DNA from 2 places in the Desulfitobacterium sp. THU1 genome. Region 1 is predicted to be linked to the other one. Evidence: riboswitches for the same ligand, from Rfam matches in the RefSeq annotation. Region 1 holds a riboswitch; the other holds the start of a gene.

Region 1 (8,121 bases):
GCCCACCAAAGGATAATAATGTTGGCTCAGAGTGAATTCTTCGGAGGTCACATTCGTCGGCTGGGGAAGAGGAATGCGCGTTAAAAAAGTCAGGGCGATCCATAATTTGCGCATGGCTTACTCCTCTTCTCTACGCAAGGAATCCAGCAGGGCCTGTCCGGCGGCTTTGATTTCTACGGGATACCCGGCAACCACAGAATAAACCTGGGATGCACTTCGACCTAAAACCTGATTGGCCCGACCGGCGAGATCTCGATATACTCGAGATAAGGGATTATCGGGAACGATACCATTGCCCACCTCATTGGTGACCATGATGACCTGTGGTGTAACCTCCTGTGCTAAGTCGGAGACGGTTTTCACTTGCTCCAGAATCCATAATTCTAATTCATGAAGGGTTTCCGTATATTCTCGCCCCTGGAGAACTTTTTCCTCAGGGTAGCGGGAGAGAAGGAGATTCGTCAACCATAGTGTGATGCAATCCACCAAAATGACACCCTTTTCTTGGCGATACCGTTCCAAGACTGCCGCAAGGGCCAGAGGTTCTTCGACCAAGGCCCAGTGGGAAGGTCGCTGATTCTGGTGTTTCTTGACGCGCAGAGCCATTTCTTCATCGTAGACTTGGGCGGTAGCAACATAGGTAACAGGCTGACGGGGATAGGCAGCAAGAAGCTCAGCAAAGCTACTCTTCCCGCTGCGGGCACCACCGGTAATAAGAACAAAATCCGACATAAATTACCTCCTAAGGCTTCAGCCTGCGTTAAAACAACGAGTGCGAAAGCAGTGCTTTCGTGGCTCAAGCCGGGTTTTCTTTATTGCTTACTCCTGCAGATTCAAAGGTAGCCATTTCTTCAAGAATATGGATGGAGGCATCCAAGAGATGGAAGGCAATCGCAGCTCCAGTGCCTTCGCCCAGTCTGAAGTCCAGGTGCATAATCGGTTTAAGCTCCAGTTGCTTCAGAGCAGCTACATGACCAATCTCCACCGAAGAATGAGACGGAATCAGGTAGAAACGAGCGGTGGGACAAATTGAGGTGGCGATGAGAGCGGCTGCTGTAGAAATTACCCCATCCAAAACGATAGGTACTTGGGAATGGGCAGCTTCAAGGATGGCTCCGGCTAGGGCGCCGATTTCCAGGCCGCCAATCTTACGGAGAACGTCTACGCCGTCCTGAGGATCCGGCTGATTAACTTGGATGGAACGGGTGATGACCTCTTGTTTGCGGATCAAGGCAGCATCATCGAGGCCGGTTCCGCGTCCGGTAACATCTTGGGCTGGTAGGCCGGTGAAGAAGGAAATAATCGCGGCACTGGGAGTAGTATTGCCGATCCCTACTTCGCCGGTAGCTAAGACTCGGAAACCGGAATCAATGGCCTGACGTGCGATTTTGGCACCTGTCAGCAAGGATTGCAGTGCCTCTTGACGACTCATGGCCGGTCCTTGAGCCATGTTATGGGTTCCGTTCATCACCCGATGACGCATAAGCTCCGGAGGGTCTAAGGGAAAAGCCATTCCTATATCGGTGCAGATAACCTCCGCCTTAGCATGACGTGAGAGCACATTGATACCGGCACCGCCGTTTAAGAAATTATAAAACATCTGGGGGGTGACTTCTTGAGGAAAAGCACTGACCCCTTCGGCCACGACTCCGTGATCCCCAGCCATAACCAGAACCGCTTTCTTCTCAATCTCCGGCCAGGGATTTCTTTGGATTCCACCTAAGCGTTTGGCGATCTCCTCTAATACTCCTAAGCTACCGAGGGGTTTGGTTAAGGAATCCAGACGTGCCTGCACAGCCTCCATAGCCTTTTCGTCTAGCCCTTGAATACCCTGGACTAGTTGCTTTAAGGCTGTTTCACATTCATCAAGTGTAGTCTCAGTCAAATTTTCACGAGCATAGACCTCATCTAGGAATAGTTTGTCTTGATTTAGTTCTGTTTTACTCATCTTTAATCCTCTCCTTTTTAATAAAAAAATAAAGTCCCGCCACAAATAATGTGGTCGGGACTTTGCCTTCGTCGCCGCTGCTTTCCAAATACCCCTGGAAAGGCTTTCCTCATTCTTGGCAGGTCTCCTGGCTTCGACTCAAGTGCCTTAAACCTCCTTCCCAGCAAGCGCCAGTGGAACTAGTCAAGGCTCATCGTTCACAGTGATGGGTGCGCACCGGAATTTCACCGGTTTCCCTATTCTCCCCAGTATGGGGCACCAAAGAATGGCTTCATCTTCACTTAGCTATAGATTACCAAAAGGAAAGTTTTTGTCAAGAGAAGATTTTGCTCTTTACTTCATGATTTTCAAGACTTATGATAATTTGCAAAGAGATAATAAGGATGTGCATCAAGGTGATCATAACAAAACTTGCCCGTGTAGCCCTTCTTATCGATGGCATGGTTATTTTTCACGGTCTAAAAGAAGATCCTGTCATCGCTTCACTTAAGTACCTTCTGCAAAAAGCAGCCTCTGCAGACTCTGATTTCACGGAAGTCTATCGCGAGTACCATCATTTATGCGCCTTAGCGATCCAGGTCCGTTGGCCGAATTATCTTTGGGAGCGCATTATCCGGGATGAAAATGAACTCACCCAACAGGTTATACATTATGGAGTGGAGCATGTCTCACCTGAGCTGCGAAAGTTGGCTGGACGTGATCTGCTCTGCTGGCGAGAGATTGCCCAGCTCACTGCTTCAGATATCAAGTCCGCAATACTTGCTCGGCTGGAAAACTTAGAGGCAGATTACCACGGTCTATGGCAAGAGGCTCCTTTGGCTCCACAGAGCTGGCCGACTTGGCCGAATGATGAGGATATGAAGGCAGGCGTTCAGGGGGGTGCCAAGGTAACGACGAATTCTGAAGAGAATTACGCGGAGCGTTATCTGCAAACTGCCCAAAGAAGGCTTCAAGATAGCCTTCGGGGCGGAAGTGCCGAGGCGATGGTTGAGGCTCTGCTTACTTATTATCGAGACATGGGTACGGGGTTGTTTAATCAAAGCATGGCCATTAAATGGCGTGGTGAAACAGGAAGACTCGAGGGGGTAAAAGCTGATCCCATGCGCAAGAGCCAGCTTATCAATCAGGAGCGCGAACAAGGGATTGTCTTAGAAAACACGGAATTTTTCTTAGATGGTTATCCCGCTAATAATGTGATTCTCTACGGCAATCGAGGTACGGGGAAATCCTCCTTGGTCAAAGCCCTACTTCAGGAATATTGTGAAAGGGGTCTGCGTTTAGTCGAATTATCAAAAACCGATTTACAGGATTATCCCAAAATCATTCGACTTTTAGGGAAGCAACCCCTCAAATTTATTGTCTTCATCGATGACCTTTCCTTCGAGGATACCGAATCGGATTACAAGAACTTGAAAACCCTGCTGGAGGGGGGCTTGGAAGGAAAGCCTGAAAATGTCCTTATCTATGCTACCTCGAACCGTCGTCATTTAGTCCGGGAAACCTTCGGCGAGCGGCAAGGAGATGAGGTGCATCGCCGGGATAACATGGAAGAAAAATTGTCCCTTTCCGATCGTTTTGGGATTACGGTAACCTTCCCAACCCCCGATCAAGCAGGCTATCTCAAGATTGTGACAGAGTTAGCGGCTCAGGAGGGACTGCTGATTCCTCAAGAAGATTTGCGGCAGCAGGCTTTACGCTGGGTCATGAATCATAATGCTCGCTCCGGGCGAACGGCCCGCCAGTTTGTGGATTTTCTAAGGGCAAAACAAGGTGCCATGTTGAAACAATGACGCTATCTAAAACAAAGAACAGAATGCTTAAAAAGATGATCGCTGATTTACAGGGATCATCTTTTTTTATATAACTGATTGCAATAAAGATCATAGTACTTCAACTATTTCTCACCTGGTCTTGCTACCTCATAATACTAAAACTACCAAATTAATGCATAAAATTGAGCAAGGTGCTTAAGCTAAGAACAGAAAATAGGATGATGAGAGTGAGAAATGATGAAATATCGGGTGTCCAATCGACAGGTCTTCTTTACCTTTGCCCTTACCATTGTTCTATCTCTTGGTATTCCAAATCTTATCTTACGCGAATTATCTCAAGATTTCTGGCAGCCCTTGTTGCTCGCTTTGCTTATCGAGGTATGCATCGCCTGGCTCCTCTATAAAATGGGACTTAAATACCCTGGGCTAACAATGTTTGAATACAACGAAAAGATCCTCGGCAAGTACTTAGGGAAGATAGGCACTTTTGTCTTTAGCGCTTTTTTTATTGTCGTGGTCATGGTGCTTGTTCAGATATCAGTTGAGTTTTATATTTCCATGATTATGCCAGATACTCCCGGATATGTCTTTATATTTTTTATTCTCTTGGTTAGTACGTACGCAGTTTGCTCAGGTATTGAGGTCATCATGAGTATGTCGGAGGTCATCTGCTTATTCGTAATATCCTCCTATCTCTTTATCATTTTCTTCAATGTTAAATTGTTTAATATTGATAATATGGAGCCGATGTTCCAGCATACCCCACTGGAAATAGTTAGAGGGGCCGTTCTACCGATTTCATGGCTCGGGGTCTGTCTCGTGATGGGCGTCCTCATGGCTTATCACAATAACCCAAAGGACATGTTTAAGATGAAGATGGGCGGGGTCCTGACCGGGGCAACAGTGCTGACGGCTGTTATCTTTACGATTATAGCGGTACTAGGGGTAGAGGTAGGTTCCAGACAAGTATACTCGATTCTGATTCTGGCCCAGATGGTCTCCGTAGGCGATTTCATTGAGCGAATGGAGGCTTTTCAAGTCGTATCCTGGATGGCGGGTTCCTTTTTCAGCATTGCCCTGTTTCACTATGCGGGAGCAGAGGGATTACGACAGCTTTTTGCAAAAAAGTTACGCAATGGATCAAGTCATGTGATCGCAATCTTTATTTTTTTTGTTTCCGTTTTTTTGTTGCCGACCATTCAAGACAAGACGTATTTTCTAATAAATATATTTACAAAATATGCTTTATGGGTAGAAGTTGGCGGAGTCGTAAGTCTCTTTGGAGTGTTTATGGTAAAAGAGAGATTTAAGAAATCTCTTAAGAAGAGGAAATAGCTATGAGTAATGACAAGTCGGTGCAAATTTCAGAGAGCCTTGAGGAGATTGAATGTCAGATACGCAGTAAATTTGGGAATAGTGCCGATCTGACTTTTCGTGAGTTCGGTTTAGGTCCCACTAATCAGGGCCTACTGGTCTTTATCGCGGGACTTGCCGGACATGAATATATTAGCATGTCGATACTTAAGCCCCTCATGGAGTTTGCATCTCTTCGAGCAGGTGATATTCCCCTCCAATCGCTCCTGGATGTGCTCCATAGGCAGGTATTGAGCAATAGCCAAATCGTAATGGTAAATACCTATGCTGAGGTGACTAAAGGGCTGTTGGTAGGGAAGACGGCCCTCTTCCTGGAACAGGCTGAGTCTGCCTTACTACTGGATACATTCGGCGGTAAGACGCGCAGTGTTGATCAACCAGAAACGGAGGTTACCGTACGCGGTCCACGGGAAGGCTTCATCGAGAACCTTGGTACAAATACCTCCTTACTGCGCAGGAAAATAAGTGATGAAAATTTACGTATTGAGTCCATGGTTTTAGGACAACGAACGAATACACAGATCAATCTAGCTTACATAGAGGGTTTGGCGAATCCCAAGCTTGTTGTGGAATTAAAAAACCGCCTTAAGTCCATTGATATTGATGCAATATTGGAAAGTGGTTATATCGAGCAATTGATCGAGGATACTCCCCAGTCCATCTTCCCGACTGTGGGCTCTACCGAGAAACCGGATAAGCTGGCGGCCAAACTTTTGGAAGGGCGGGTGGGGGTATTAGTGGATGGGACACCCTTTGTCTTGACGGTGCCCTATCTTTTTGTGGAGGCCTTCCAGAACCCTGAGGATTATTATGCCCGTCCCTATTACACCTCGATCATTCGTTTGATTCGCTCCCTGTGTTTTTACTTCTCAACGATGCTCCCAGCCTTTTATGTAGCGATCCAATCCTTTCATCAGGAGATGCTACCCACGAGCTTATTGATTAACATGAGCGCCGGGCGCGAGGGGATCCCTTTCCCGGTCATTGTCGAAGCCTTATTGATGGGCCTTATGTATGAGATCCTTCGGGAGGCTGGGGTGAGGATGCCTCGCACTGTGGGTCAGGCAGTCAGTATTGTGGGGGCCTTGGTTCTTGGTGAGGCTGCAGTTCAGGCCGGTATTGTTAGCCAGGCCATGGTCATCGTCGTGTCCCTAACAGCTATTTCTGGTTTTTTGATTCCGCCACTCACTAGTTCCATGTCACTTTTGCGTCTGTATTTTTTAATTGCTACCGGATTTTTAGGCATGTTCGGTTGGTTGATCTCTATATTAGCGCTCTTTATTCATATGGCGAATATTCGTTCCTTTGGGGTTATTTATCTGTCTCCCCTTATACCATCCAATGTCGGTGATTTAAAGGACAGTATGGTGCGATTACCACTCTGGTCAATGATCTCCCGTCCATCATTATTGGGGGGCACTAGGCGACAAGGTAAAAAAGGTATGATGCAGAGATTAGCAAAGTTAAAAGGAAATAAAAATTAAAGACTTTAGGGAGTTAAGAATATGGACATTTCAAGCCTGAAAAGATGGTTAAGCTTGATTTCTTGCGTGCTTTCTTTGCTTCTTCTCACGGGATGCTGGAGTCACCGGGAGCTCAATGCAATGGGGATTGTTAGTGGGGTAGGTGTGGACCTAACCGAGAATGGTCAGATCCAGCTGACGGCTCAGGTTATCACTCCAACAGGCGCCAAAGCCAAGGGTCAAGAAGGAGGAAAGGAATCAGTCCGCGTGCTGACCAGTGTAGGGGATACTTTCTTTGATGCTCTTCGCGGTTTTATGAATAAATCCGGAGATAGGCTTTTCTATCCCCATACTCAGGTCATCGTCTTTGGCGAGGATATGGCCAGAGCAGGCCTTGGCCCCGTATTGGATTTTATGCAGCGAGATCCGGAAATTCGTATGTTGACTTGGCTTTTAGTGGCGGAGGGAAAGGCTGAGGATGTCATTCGGGGCAAATCAAGGGAGGATAGCATTTCGGCCATGCATATGAGCCGTTTAGTTGATGATTATAAGTCGGCTTCCCAGAGCATTCCTGTAAATCTATTGGATTTTATAAATATGATCTATGTGGATGGCTATGAGCCTACTCTAGGTAAGGTCAAATACTATGAGGAAAAGGGAGAACCGACTTTTAATGTGGAAGGGGGCGCCGTCTTTAAAGGAGATAAGCTCATCGGTTGGTTGGATGGGAAGGAGGCCCGCAGCTATCTTTGGGCTATGGATCAAGTCAAAGGGGGTATTATCACTTATATCCCAGATGAAAATAGCCTCGAAGATAGGATATCTTTTGAGATTATCCGAACCAAGGCTAAGGTGAAACCCATTCTGGAGGAGGATGGAACCTTGCGTGTAGTGGTGGAAGTAGAGGCGCAATGCAACCTTGGGGAGCTCATGAATCATGGAGAAATAAAATCGACGGATGAATTCCAGAAATTAGAGCAGATTTTAACTCAATGTATAATCAATGAAACCAAAGTCATTGTCGATAAATCCCAAAAGGAATTTAAATCAGATATCTTAGCCTTTGGTCTGGCAGTTAAACGTAATTATCCTCTGTATTGGAACGAGCATAAGACGGAATGGGACACTATTTTTCCTGAGCTCGACGTAGAAATTCTCGCCCACGCCCAAATCAACTCCCGTGGTTCTATACGTTAGGAACATAGAGATAGGGGATGGACTCCAAGTAAATTGTGGTATACAATTGAAAATAGTAGATATATCAAGGAAAACTAAGAATTTGCAAGGAGGAACACCTGTGTTTGAAAATGATATTCTTGTAGCCGGGGGGGATCCTGGATTTGGCGCCATTAAGTTGGACGCAGGGGACACCAAAGTATTATTTCCCGCGGTCATCTGTAAAGGCAATGAAAGAATCTTTTCGACTTTAGGCAATGTGAATGTGGGCAGAGGATCCGATGAAGAAATGCAGATTGCCTCCTTGGATGTCATAGTCACCAATCATTCCACTGGAGTATCCCGCCATTATTTCATGGGGAGCTTGGCCGAAAGCCTAAATCCCAAT
Region 2 (8,121 bases), on a different contig from region 1:
TTGATATAGATATAGTGTTGAGCTTGGGCGATGAGATTAAGATAGACGGTTTCACCGATTGGTTCATCATCTAAGGGACTATCCCCGAAGGGTTGTACATAGCCATCCGAAGTGATTGCTGTAGCTTCTTGACTAAGGAGCTTGTATTGGGTATAATCCTCAGTTGTTTCAGACTCATATCCCCATAAGGCCAAAAACATGACAGTAAAATTTAGGACAGCTTCTCCATGGATAAGGATGGCAGTATCCTTCCAATGTCCAAACCGGTCAAAGGCATTTATATATTCATCAGCAAGATTAATTCCGCCTGTAAAGGCGGTTTTTCCATCGATTACGGCAATTTTTCGATGATCCCGATTGTTCATATGAATAGAAAGAACAGGGATGAGGCGATTGAAGACGCGGCATTTTATCCCTTTCGCTTCCAGCTCCTTTTCATAACCAAAAGGCAACTTGAAGAGACTGCCTACATCATCATAAAGAACCCGTACATCTACTCCTTCCTTAACTTTTTCTTCAAGGATAGCCAGTACAGAATCCCATAAAAGGCCTTCGCCAATGATAAAGTATTCTAAGAAAATGAACCTCTCAGCTTTTTTCAATTCTATTAAAAGTCGCTCATACATTTTTTCGCCAATTGGAAGATATTCCGTATGAGTGTTTTGGTAGACAGGACAATAGGAGTACTTTTCAATATAGCGAGCAAGATTGGCTGCTCGTAAATCTTGGGCTGTAAGCTTTTGGATGGTTTCTTCCTTTTGAACCAGAAGTTGTATCATCTTATCGTTAACGCTTTGCATCTTTCGTCTTTTCCGCTTGCTTAACTTCGTGCGGCCAAACATGAGGTAGAAGAGGCCCCCAAAGATGGGAAATAAGAGTATTGCGATAACCCAAGCAATTTTATAAGCAGGATCAGTCTTGAGGTTCATGATATAAAGTAAAGCAACAATGCTCAGCAAAAAACTGAATATGTAAAAATAGATAAAGAAGTTACTAAATCTCCAGATGATCATAACTAAGGCAAAGATCTGGAGAAGAAGAAGCAAGGCGATGAATACTACTCGATAAAACATGGGTAAGTTTTTCATTCTTATCTCCCTCCCTCTTTACATTAGTATATGATAATTTAGACACTTTAGCATGTAATCCCAGTAAGATCCCTTTGAAGGTCTATTGACTAAATCAAGTATAAACTATAACATATATGGCGTAAAGAAGCTATTTACTTGGTGTTGGAGGCAGTATCGATGAGAAGTATGGTGTTTGAGAATGAGATTTGGGACTTTTTAAGGACGATCAATGAGAGTATGGCCAATGCTTTCCGCCCGATCGTCGAAAAATTTGATTTAACTTTGATGCAAACTCGTATTTTAGTTGAGATTAAGGAAGGCGGTCCCCACACCGTAGGCACTTTAGGAAGTATCATCGGCCTTTCCAGTGGTAATGCATCATCAATGTGTAAGAAATTAGAATCAGCAGGCTTCTTAAGGCGTGTACGAGATCCGGAAGATGAGCGTTATGTAAAACTAGCCCTTACCAAGCATGGGGAAGAGACCATTCTTCAGATTGAAAAAGCCCTCGAACATCGCTGCGGTGCATTTCTGGAAATCAAGGGTGAACAGGAATATCAACGCTTTACTGAATGCATGAATAAAGTGCGGTTGTTTATTAAAGAAATGTATGAATATGACCCGAAAGAGTAACTTAAATTGTAGGCTAATACCAAGAAAGTTAGGACGGCAGATATGAGGAAAGAGAAGAAAGAAAGGCATTCTTGGAAAACGGGATATACCACAGGCACCTGTGCAGCCGGAGCAGCTAAAGCCGCATGTCTATGGCTCCGGGGGAAAGATTCGGGTGCATTGATTGAGATTACTCTGCCCCGAGGAGAACAGCTCTCCCTACCGATTTACAGTAAAGCAAAGGAAAATGATTGGGCAAGGGTTGGTATAATTAAGGATGCGGGAGATGATCCGGATATCACCCATGGTCTAGAAATACAAGCCAAGGTGAGAATCCTTTCCGAGCAAGGAGAAGTTCATATCTGCGGTGGTCAAGGGATAGGTGTCGTCACTAAAAAGGGACTTCAAGTTCCCCAAGGAGAACCTGCCATCAATCCGGTACCTCAACAAATGATCGAAGCTGCTGTACGGGAGGTTTTTCCTCGGGAAGAAGTTCAAGTTGTGATTGAAGTGCCAGAGGGAGAGAAAGTTGCCCTGAAGACTCTCAATCCCCGTTTAGGAATCATCGGGGGAATATCTATTTTAGGAACTACAGGCATTGTTCGCCCGATGTCAGAAGAAGCGTTTAAGAATTCGATCTTGCCGGAGTTGGATCAAGCGATAGCCTATGGACATAAAGCCATAATTTTGACCCCAGGCAACTATGGGTTTAAGGTGGCCACCGGGCAACTAAGAGTACCTGAGGAAGCTATTATTCAGATGAGCAACTTTGTTGGTTTTTTATTGGAAGAAGCTGCTTATCGCAAATTTGAGAAAGTGGTTCTTTTAGGCCATATCGGAAAGCTCATTAAAGTAGCTGGTGGAATATTCCATACTCATACCCATGTGGCCGATGCTCGCATGGAGATTCTAGTGGCTCATGCGGCACTGGCCGGTGTTCCTCAAGAGTTATTGCAAAAGCTCGCTGAGTTCCCTACAGTAGAAGGAGCTGCTGAAGAAGTCTTGGCCCAGGGATGGGAAGATTTGCTCTTTCATTTAACTCAGCGGGCAAGTGAGCGTGCCCAGGAGCATGTTCGTGGAGATTTGCAGGTGGGTACAGCATTCACCTTACTTAATGGGGAAATCATTGCTTGGGATGCTCGAGCTCACGATATTATCAAGGAATTTTGGTATTGGCCGGAAGCAAAGCAGGATTTAAGGGAAAAATAGAGAATTCAAGGATAAGAAATAAATAAAACAGCCAGAATTAAATAAAAGTTCAAGGTTCCTCTTTGAGGATGAAAAGGGAAGTCGGTGAGAGTCCGACGCGGTCCCGCCACTGTGAGCCATGAGTGCCTCTCAATAACCCACTAGATAGTTCTGGGAAGGGAAGAGGCGTGATGACTGGAAGCCAGGAGACCTGCCTTGAATTGTAATATTCACACCTACGAGCGATGGGTGTTGTGAAAGAGCCGCTCAGGGCTCTTTTTATTTTTTTAGTGGAAGGGAAGATAAGCGGATGATCCGAATCGTGGGAATTGGTCCGGGAACGCCAGAATGGGTTGCTCCTGCAATCCAAGATAGTGTGAAGCAATGCGATGTTTTACTAGGTGGCTCTCGTGCGCTCAAACTATTTCCTGATTTTGAAGGAGATACTTACCAAGTCAGTGGTGATTTATCAGGTACTCTAGAAACACTGCAAAGGTCGATAGAGCAAGGGAAGCAGGCGGGAGTGTTGGTCTCTGGAGATCCGGGTTATTATAGCCTCCTTCCCCTATTAAAGAGAGAATTCCCTAAAGAGGATATTCAGGTCTTACCCGGGATCAGCTCTATTCAATTCGCTTTTGCTCGTGCTGGGATTCCTTGGCAAGAGGCAGAGCTTCTCAGTGTCCATGGACGTTCGCTGGATTTATTGCCTCTGAATATTAAGCGAACCATTGGTATATTGACCGGTGGCGAGAACACCCCACAAGCGGTGGCTCGTTACTATCAAAGGTATGGATTTAACCCGCGTATTTCTGTGGGAAATACACTGTCTTATCCCGAGGAAAAGTGGTTGAATACAAATGCTCAAGAGCTCATGAACTCAGCAGGAGATTTTGCGAATGCAGTGATGATTCTCTACTCAGAAGAGTCTAAGATCACCAAGGCCACATCTTTTCCTATTGTACCAATAGGTTTTGGTATAAAGGATGAGGTGTTTATTAGAGGGAATGTTCCTATGACTAAGAGTGAAATTCGGGTTCAGGTTTTGGCTAAGGCTGAGATCACGGCTTCGGCAAGGATCCTCGATGTAGGGGCAGGGACAGGAAGTATCAGTATCGAAGCGGCCCTTTTAGCCCATCGTGGGTGTGTCTACGCCATCGAAGAAAACCCAGAGGCACAAGAACTTATTCTCCAAAATCAAGAGAAGTTTAGTGTTAAAAATCTGAGACTGATTCGGGGGACAGCTCCGGCCGCCTTGCGGGACATCCCCCCAATGGATATATGTATTATTGGCGGGAGTCATGGGCAAATCCGAGGAATATTACAGGAAGCTCCCCTTGTGCCAGGGGGAAGAGTTGTACTGACTGCCATAACCTTGGAGACCTTGACTCACGGGATGGAAGCCCTGAAAAGTTTAGCTTATGAAGATATTGATGTAGTATCTATCCAAGCTGTGCGCTGGAAGGGGATTAAAGATATTCACCTTGCCCAAGCACATAATCCGGTGTTTGTTATTTCAGGGCGGAAGAAAACTAGCTAGTTGTGAAATTGGTACTTAAAAGTGGCCATCATGGACGTAAGCAAGCGGCTGTTGTAAGTCGAAGGAATAGAACGGAGGAGGAACAAAGTGCAGCAAGAACAAAATGAACAAACAATTCCTCAGAGCACAAGAAAAGCGAAATTGTATGGGGTGGGAGTTGGCCCAGGGGATCCAAACCTAATCACCCTACGGGCAGTGGAAATCCTGCGAGAGATTGAAGTCATAGCTATACCCAAGTCAAAGATGGAGAGGGAAAGTGTTGCATGGGAAATTGCGCAATCCCACTGCCCTTCCGGGGTGAGCATTATGGAATTAGAGATGCCTATGACTTCGAACGAAGAAATACTTCAGGCGGCTTGGCAAAAGGCAGCAGGACTGATTAGGGCTGAGCTTGATTTGGGGCATTCGGTCGCTTTTCTTACTTTAGGGGATCCTTCTTTATATAGTACCTACAGTTACCTGCTGACGATTCTTAAAAATCAGCTTGAACCTGATCAGATTGAGACTATCCCTGGCATCACAGCTATGTCAGCAGCAGCAGCCCGGGTGAACTTGCCCTTAGCCATTGGCGACGAGCCCTTAGTGGTTTTGCCGGGTATTGAGGGATTAGATGCGTATGAGCATTACCCTAATCTTGTGTTGATGAAGGTATCGCGAAATTTACCGGCTGTACTCAATCATATTCAGAAGACAGGATCACAAGCAGTTTTAGCTACACGTGTCGGTCAGACCGGAGAAGAGATCCGTCTGCTTCGGCCTGAGGAAGAGATGGAGAAGGTGGATTATTTGAGCCTTGTGCTATGCAAGAGGGATGGGAGTGAAGATTTTGAATGATCAGGTGAAAGCTAACTTGGGTCAGGTGCTTTTCGTAGGAGCAGGCCCTGGAGATCCTGATTTGATCACCTTGAAAGGCAAAAAGGCTCTTGAAGAAGCCGATCGGGTCATCTATGCGGGGTCATTAGTCAATCCGGAAATCCTCAAGCATTGCCGAGAAGGGATTACTCTTTTCGATAGCGCTGGTTTGACCTTGGAAGAAACCATCGCCATTATGGTGGAAGGAGTAAGCAAAGGCGAGAAGGTCGTGCGTTTGCACACAGGGGATCCCAGTGTTTACGGTGCAATTCAAGAGCAGATGCAGCAGTTGGACGCTTTGACAATTACTTATGGAGTAGTCCCAGGCGTAAGTTCTGTGTTCGCTGCCGCGGCTGCGATCAAGAAAGAGTTTACCTTACCCGAAGTCAGTCAAACCTTAATCCTTACGCGTTTGGCCGGAAGAACCCCTGTACCAGAGAAGGAAGATCTTGCTTTGTTGGCTCAGCATCAAGCCAGTATGGCTATTTTTCTCAGTGTGCAGGAGATTGGCGAAGTGGTAGAATCTCTTGGCCAGAGTTATCCCCCAGATACGCCAGTCGCCATTGTCTATCGAGCCAGTTGGCCTGATGAACAGATTCTGGAGGGGACGCTGGCAACGATTGAACAGCGAGTCAAAGAGGCTGGAATTCGTAAGCATGCTCAAATCTTAGTGGGCGATTTTCTTAGAGATAAAGGAGCGCGTTCGAAGCTCTATGACCCTGAATTTACTCATGAATATCGAAAAGGAAGTTCGGTATGAAGGCTGCCCTCGTCGTGCTCACTAGTCAAGGACTCAAAACGGCGCACAAGGTAATCGAGAGATGGTCCGACGAGGAACCACTGAAGCTGGAGTTATGGCTTAACTGGCGCCTCAAAGGTCAGTATATTGATGAAAAGCACACAGTGCACCTCCACTACTATAAGCAATTAAAAGAAGTAATGTCAGGGATATGGCAGAGCAGCTCGCTCTTAATCTTCATTATGGCTACAGGGATTGTGGTTCGGCAAATCGCTCCCTATCTTGCGGGCAAAGATCGGGACCCGGCAGTCATAGTGCTGGATGAAAAGGGGAAGTTTGTCATCTCTCTCTTGTCCGGCCATTTAGGGGGAGCTAATGCCTGGACAAAAACCGTTGCTCAGTGGCTGGATGCTCATCCGGTGGTAACGACAGCCACTGATGTGCAGGGGCTAATAGCACCTGATGAGTATGCCCGGCAGTTTGGCTGGGCAATAGAACCTTTGGCAGGGCTAAAATATGTCAATCGAATCTTGCTAGAGGAAGGTCGTCTGGGGGTATGGACGGATTGTCTTCCTAAGGGACATCCACTTCGGCAAGACATAGCCTACTGCTTTTTGGAGGATGAGAAAAAGGAACAAGCACATCTGTGGATTACGCCACAAGATAACCAACAATATAAAGACAAGAATGAACAAAACGATTTCAATGATATGAGCGGTATCAAGTATAGCAACAATATGAACAATCAGATTAATGAAATCCCCAACGATAGACGTCCTGTAAGGTTAATTCCTCGGTTTTACAGTGTCGGGGTCGGGTGTCGCAAGGGAGTAAGTGTGGACCGGATTAGCGAAGCCATCGCTCAAAGTATTCGGCAGCTAGGGATTTCTCCATTGAGCATTTTTGGGATATTTAGCATCGACTTAAAATCTGAGGAGGCTGGGCTAATCGAGACAGCACATAACCTTGGAGTGCCTTTTAGAACATTTTCTGCACAGCAGATACAAGAGTTAAATGAAAAACTGAGGTTAAGTTCTTCAGACTATGTCAAAGAGATGATTGGAGTGGATGGGGTATGCGAAGCAGCAAGTTTACTGGGAACGAAAGAGGGGGAATTGATTCTTCCCAAGCAGAAGCTGAACGGGGTCACGGTGGCCATCAGCAAGGAAAGATTTTTGTTGTAGGGATTGGCCCAGGAGATGAAGAGCATATGACAAAACGTGCTCGGGATCTCTGGAGTGAAGTGGATGTGGTCGCAGGGTATAAAACCTATATTGATTTGGTTCGACCTTGGGTTGCCGGGAAGAAGTTAGTCGCCACAGGAATGCGGCAGGAGATTGACCGCTGCCGTGAAGTTGTTGAGATCGCCTTAGAGGGTCAGCGAATTGCTTTAGTCAGTAGCGGAGATGCTGGTGTCTATGGTATGGCAGGGATTTTGATTGAATGTCTAGAAGAAAAAGGCGCCTTGGATATGCCTTTAGAGATTATTCCAGGAGTCAGTGCAGCCAATGCGGCAGCATCTTTGTTGGGTGCACCATTAATGCATGATTTTGCCGTAATTAGTCTCAGCGACTTGCTTACCCCATGGGAAGTTATCCAGAAGCGCGTTATGCTGGCAGCGGAGGGAGATTTCGTCATGGCTATCTATAATCCTAAAAGCAAGGGTCGTCAGGATCAGATAGAATGGGTTCGTAAAGCGGTGCTGGAATATCGTTCTCCCGCAACTCCCGTAGGGATTGTCCGTGAAGCCTTGCGGGGAGAATCCCAAGTGATCATTACGACTCTAGAGGACTTTACTCAGTCACCTATCGATATGTTGACTGCGGTCATTATTGGTAATTCGAATACTCGTGTCGTTGGCCCTTATATGGTCACCCCGAGGGGATATGTACTATGAATCTCTTGATTTTGGCGGGGACCGAGGATGGGAGAGAACTAGCCTCTGCCTTCCAGAAGCGCGGTCATCAGGTCTTGGTTTCTACCTTAACGGAATATGGCGCTGAAATTGCTCTGCAACAAGGTCTTACGGCCCGCGCTGGTGCTTTAGACGAAGATTCCTTAAGGAGAATTCTGAGAGAACAGGAGATTGACGCCCTGATTGATGCTACTCATCCCTATGCTCA

The links. Region 1 has a riboswitch for cobalamin ahead of cobT (nicotinate-nucleotide--dimethylbenzimidazole phosphoribosyltransferase). Riboswitches for the same ligand answer to the same signal wherever they lie in the genome.
Region 2: linked by a shared signal. The riboswitch ahead of cbiE (precorrin-6y C5,15-methyltransferase (decarboxylating) subunit CbiE) and the one ahead of cobT (nicotinate-nucleotide--dimethylbenzimidazole phosphoribosyltransferase) in region 1 are both predicted to bind cobalamin.

Annotation. Positions count from the first base shown of each region.
Region 1 covers NZ_JBBWUA010000010.1:12,437-20,557, forward strand. The annotation lists gene cobS (adenosylcobinamide-GDP ribazoletransferase) at 1-114, opposite strand, end outside; gene cobU (bifunctional adenosylcobinamide kinase/adenosylcobinamide-phosphate guanylyltransferase) at 118-732, opposite strand; gene cobT (nicotinate-nucleotide--dimethylbenzimidazole phosphoribosyltransferase) at 797-1,948, opposite strand; cobalamin riboswitch at 2,049-2,226, opposite strand; gene AAC978_RS09825 (ATP-binding protein) at 2,389-3,738, shown strand; gene AAC978_RS09830 (GerAB/ArcD/ProY family transporter) at 3,955-5,055, shown strand; gene AAC978_RS09835 (spore germination protein) at 5,058-6,578, shown strand; gene AAC978_RS09840 (Ger(x)C family spore germination protein) at 6,600-7,754, shown strand; gene AAC978_RS09845 (ParM/StbA family protein) at 7,855-8,121, shown strand, end outside.
Region 2 covers NZ_JBBWUA010000004.1:33,651-41,771, forward strand. The annotation lists gene cls (cardiolipin synthase) at 1-1,088, opposite strand, end outside; gene AAC978_RS05295 (MarR family winged helix-turn-helix transcriptional regulator) at 1,248-1,703, shown strand; gene cbiD (cobalt-precorrin-5B (C(1))-methyltransferase CbiD) at 1,746-2,891, shown strand; cobalamin riboswitch at 2,927-3,103, shown strand; gene cbiE (precorrin-6y C5,15-methyltransferase (decarboxylating) subunit CbiE) at 3,181-4,407, shown strand; gene cobI (precorrin-2 C(20)-methyltransferase) at 4,495-5,241, shown strand; gene cobM (precorrin-4 C(11)-methyltransferase) at 5,219-6,019, shown strand; gene AAC978_RS05320 (cobalt-precorrin 5A hydrolase) at 6,016-7,182, shown strand; gene cobJ (precorrin-3B C(17)-methyltransferase) at 7,209-7,895, shown strand; gene cobK (precorrin-6A reductase) at 7,892-8,121, shown strand, end outside.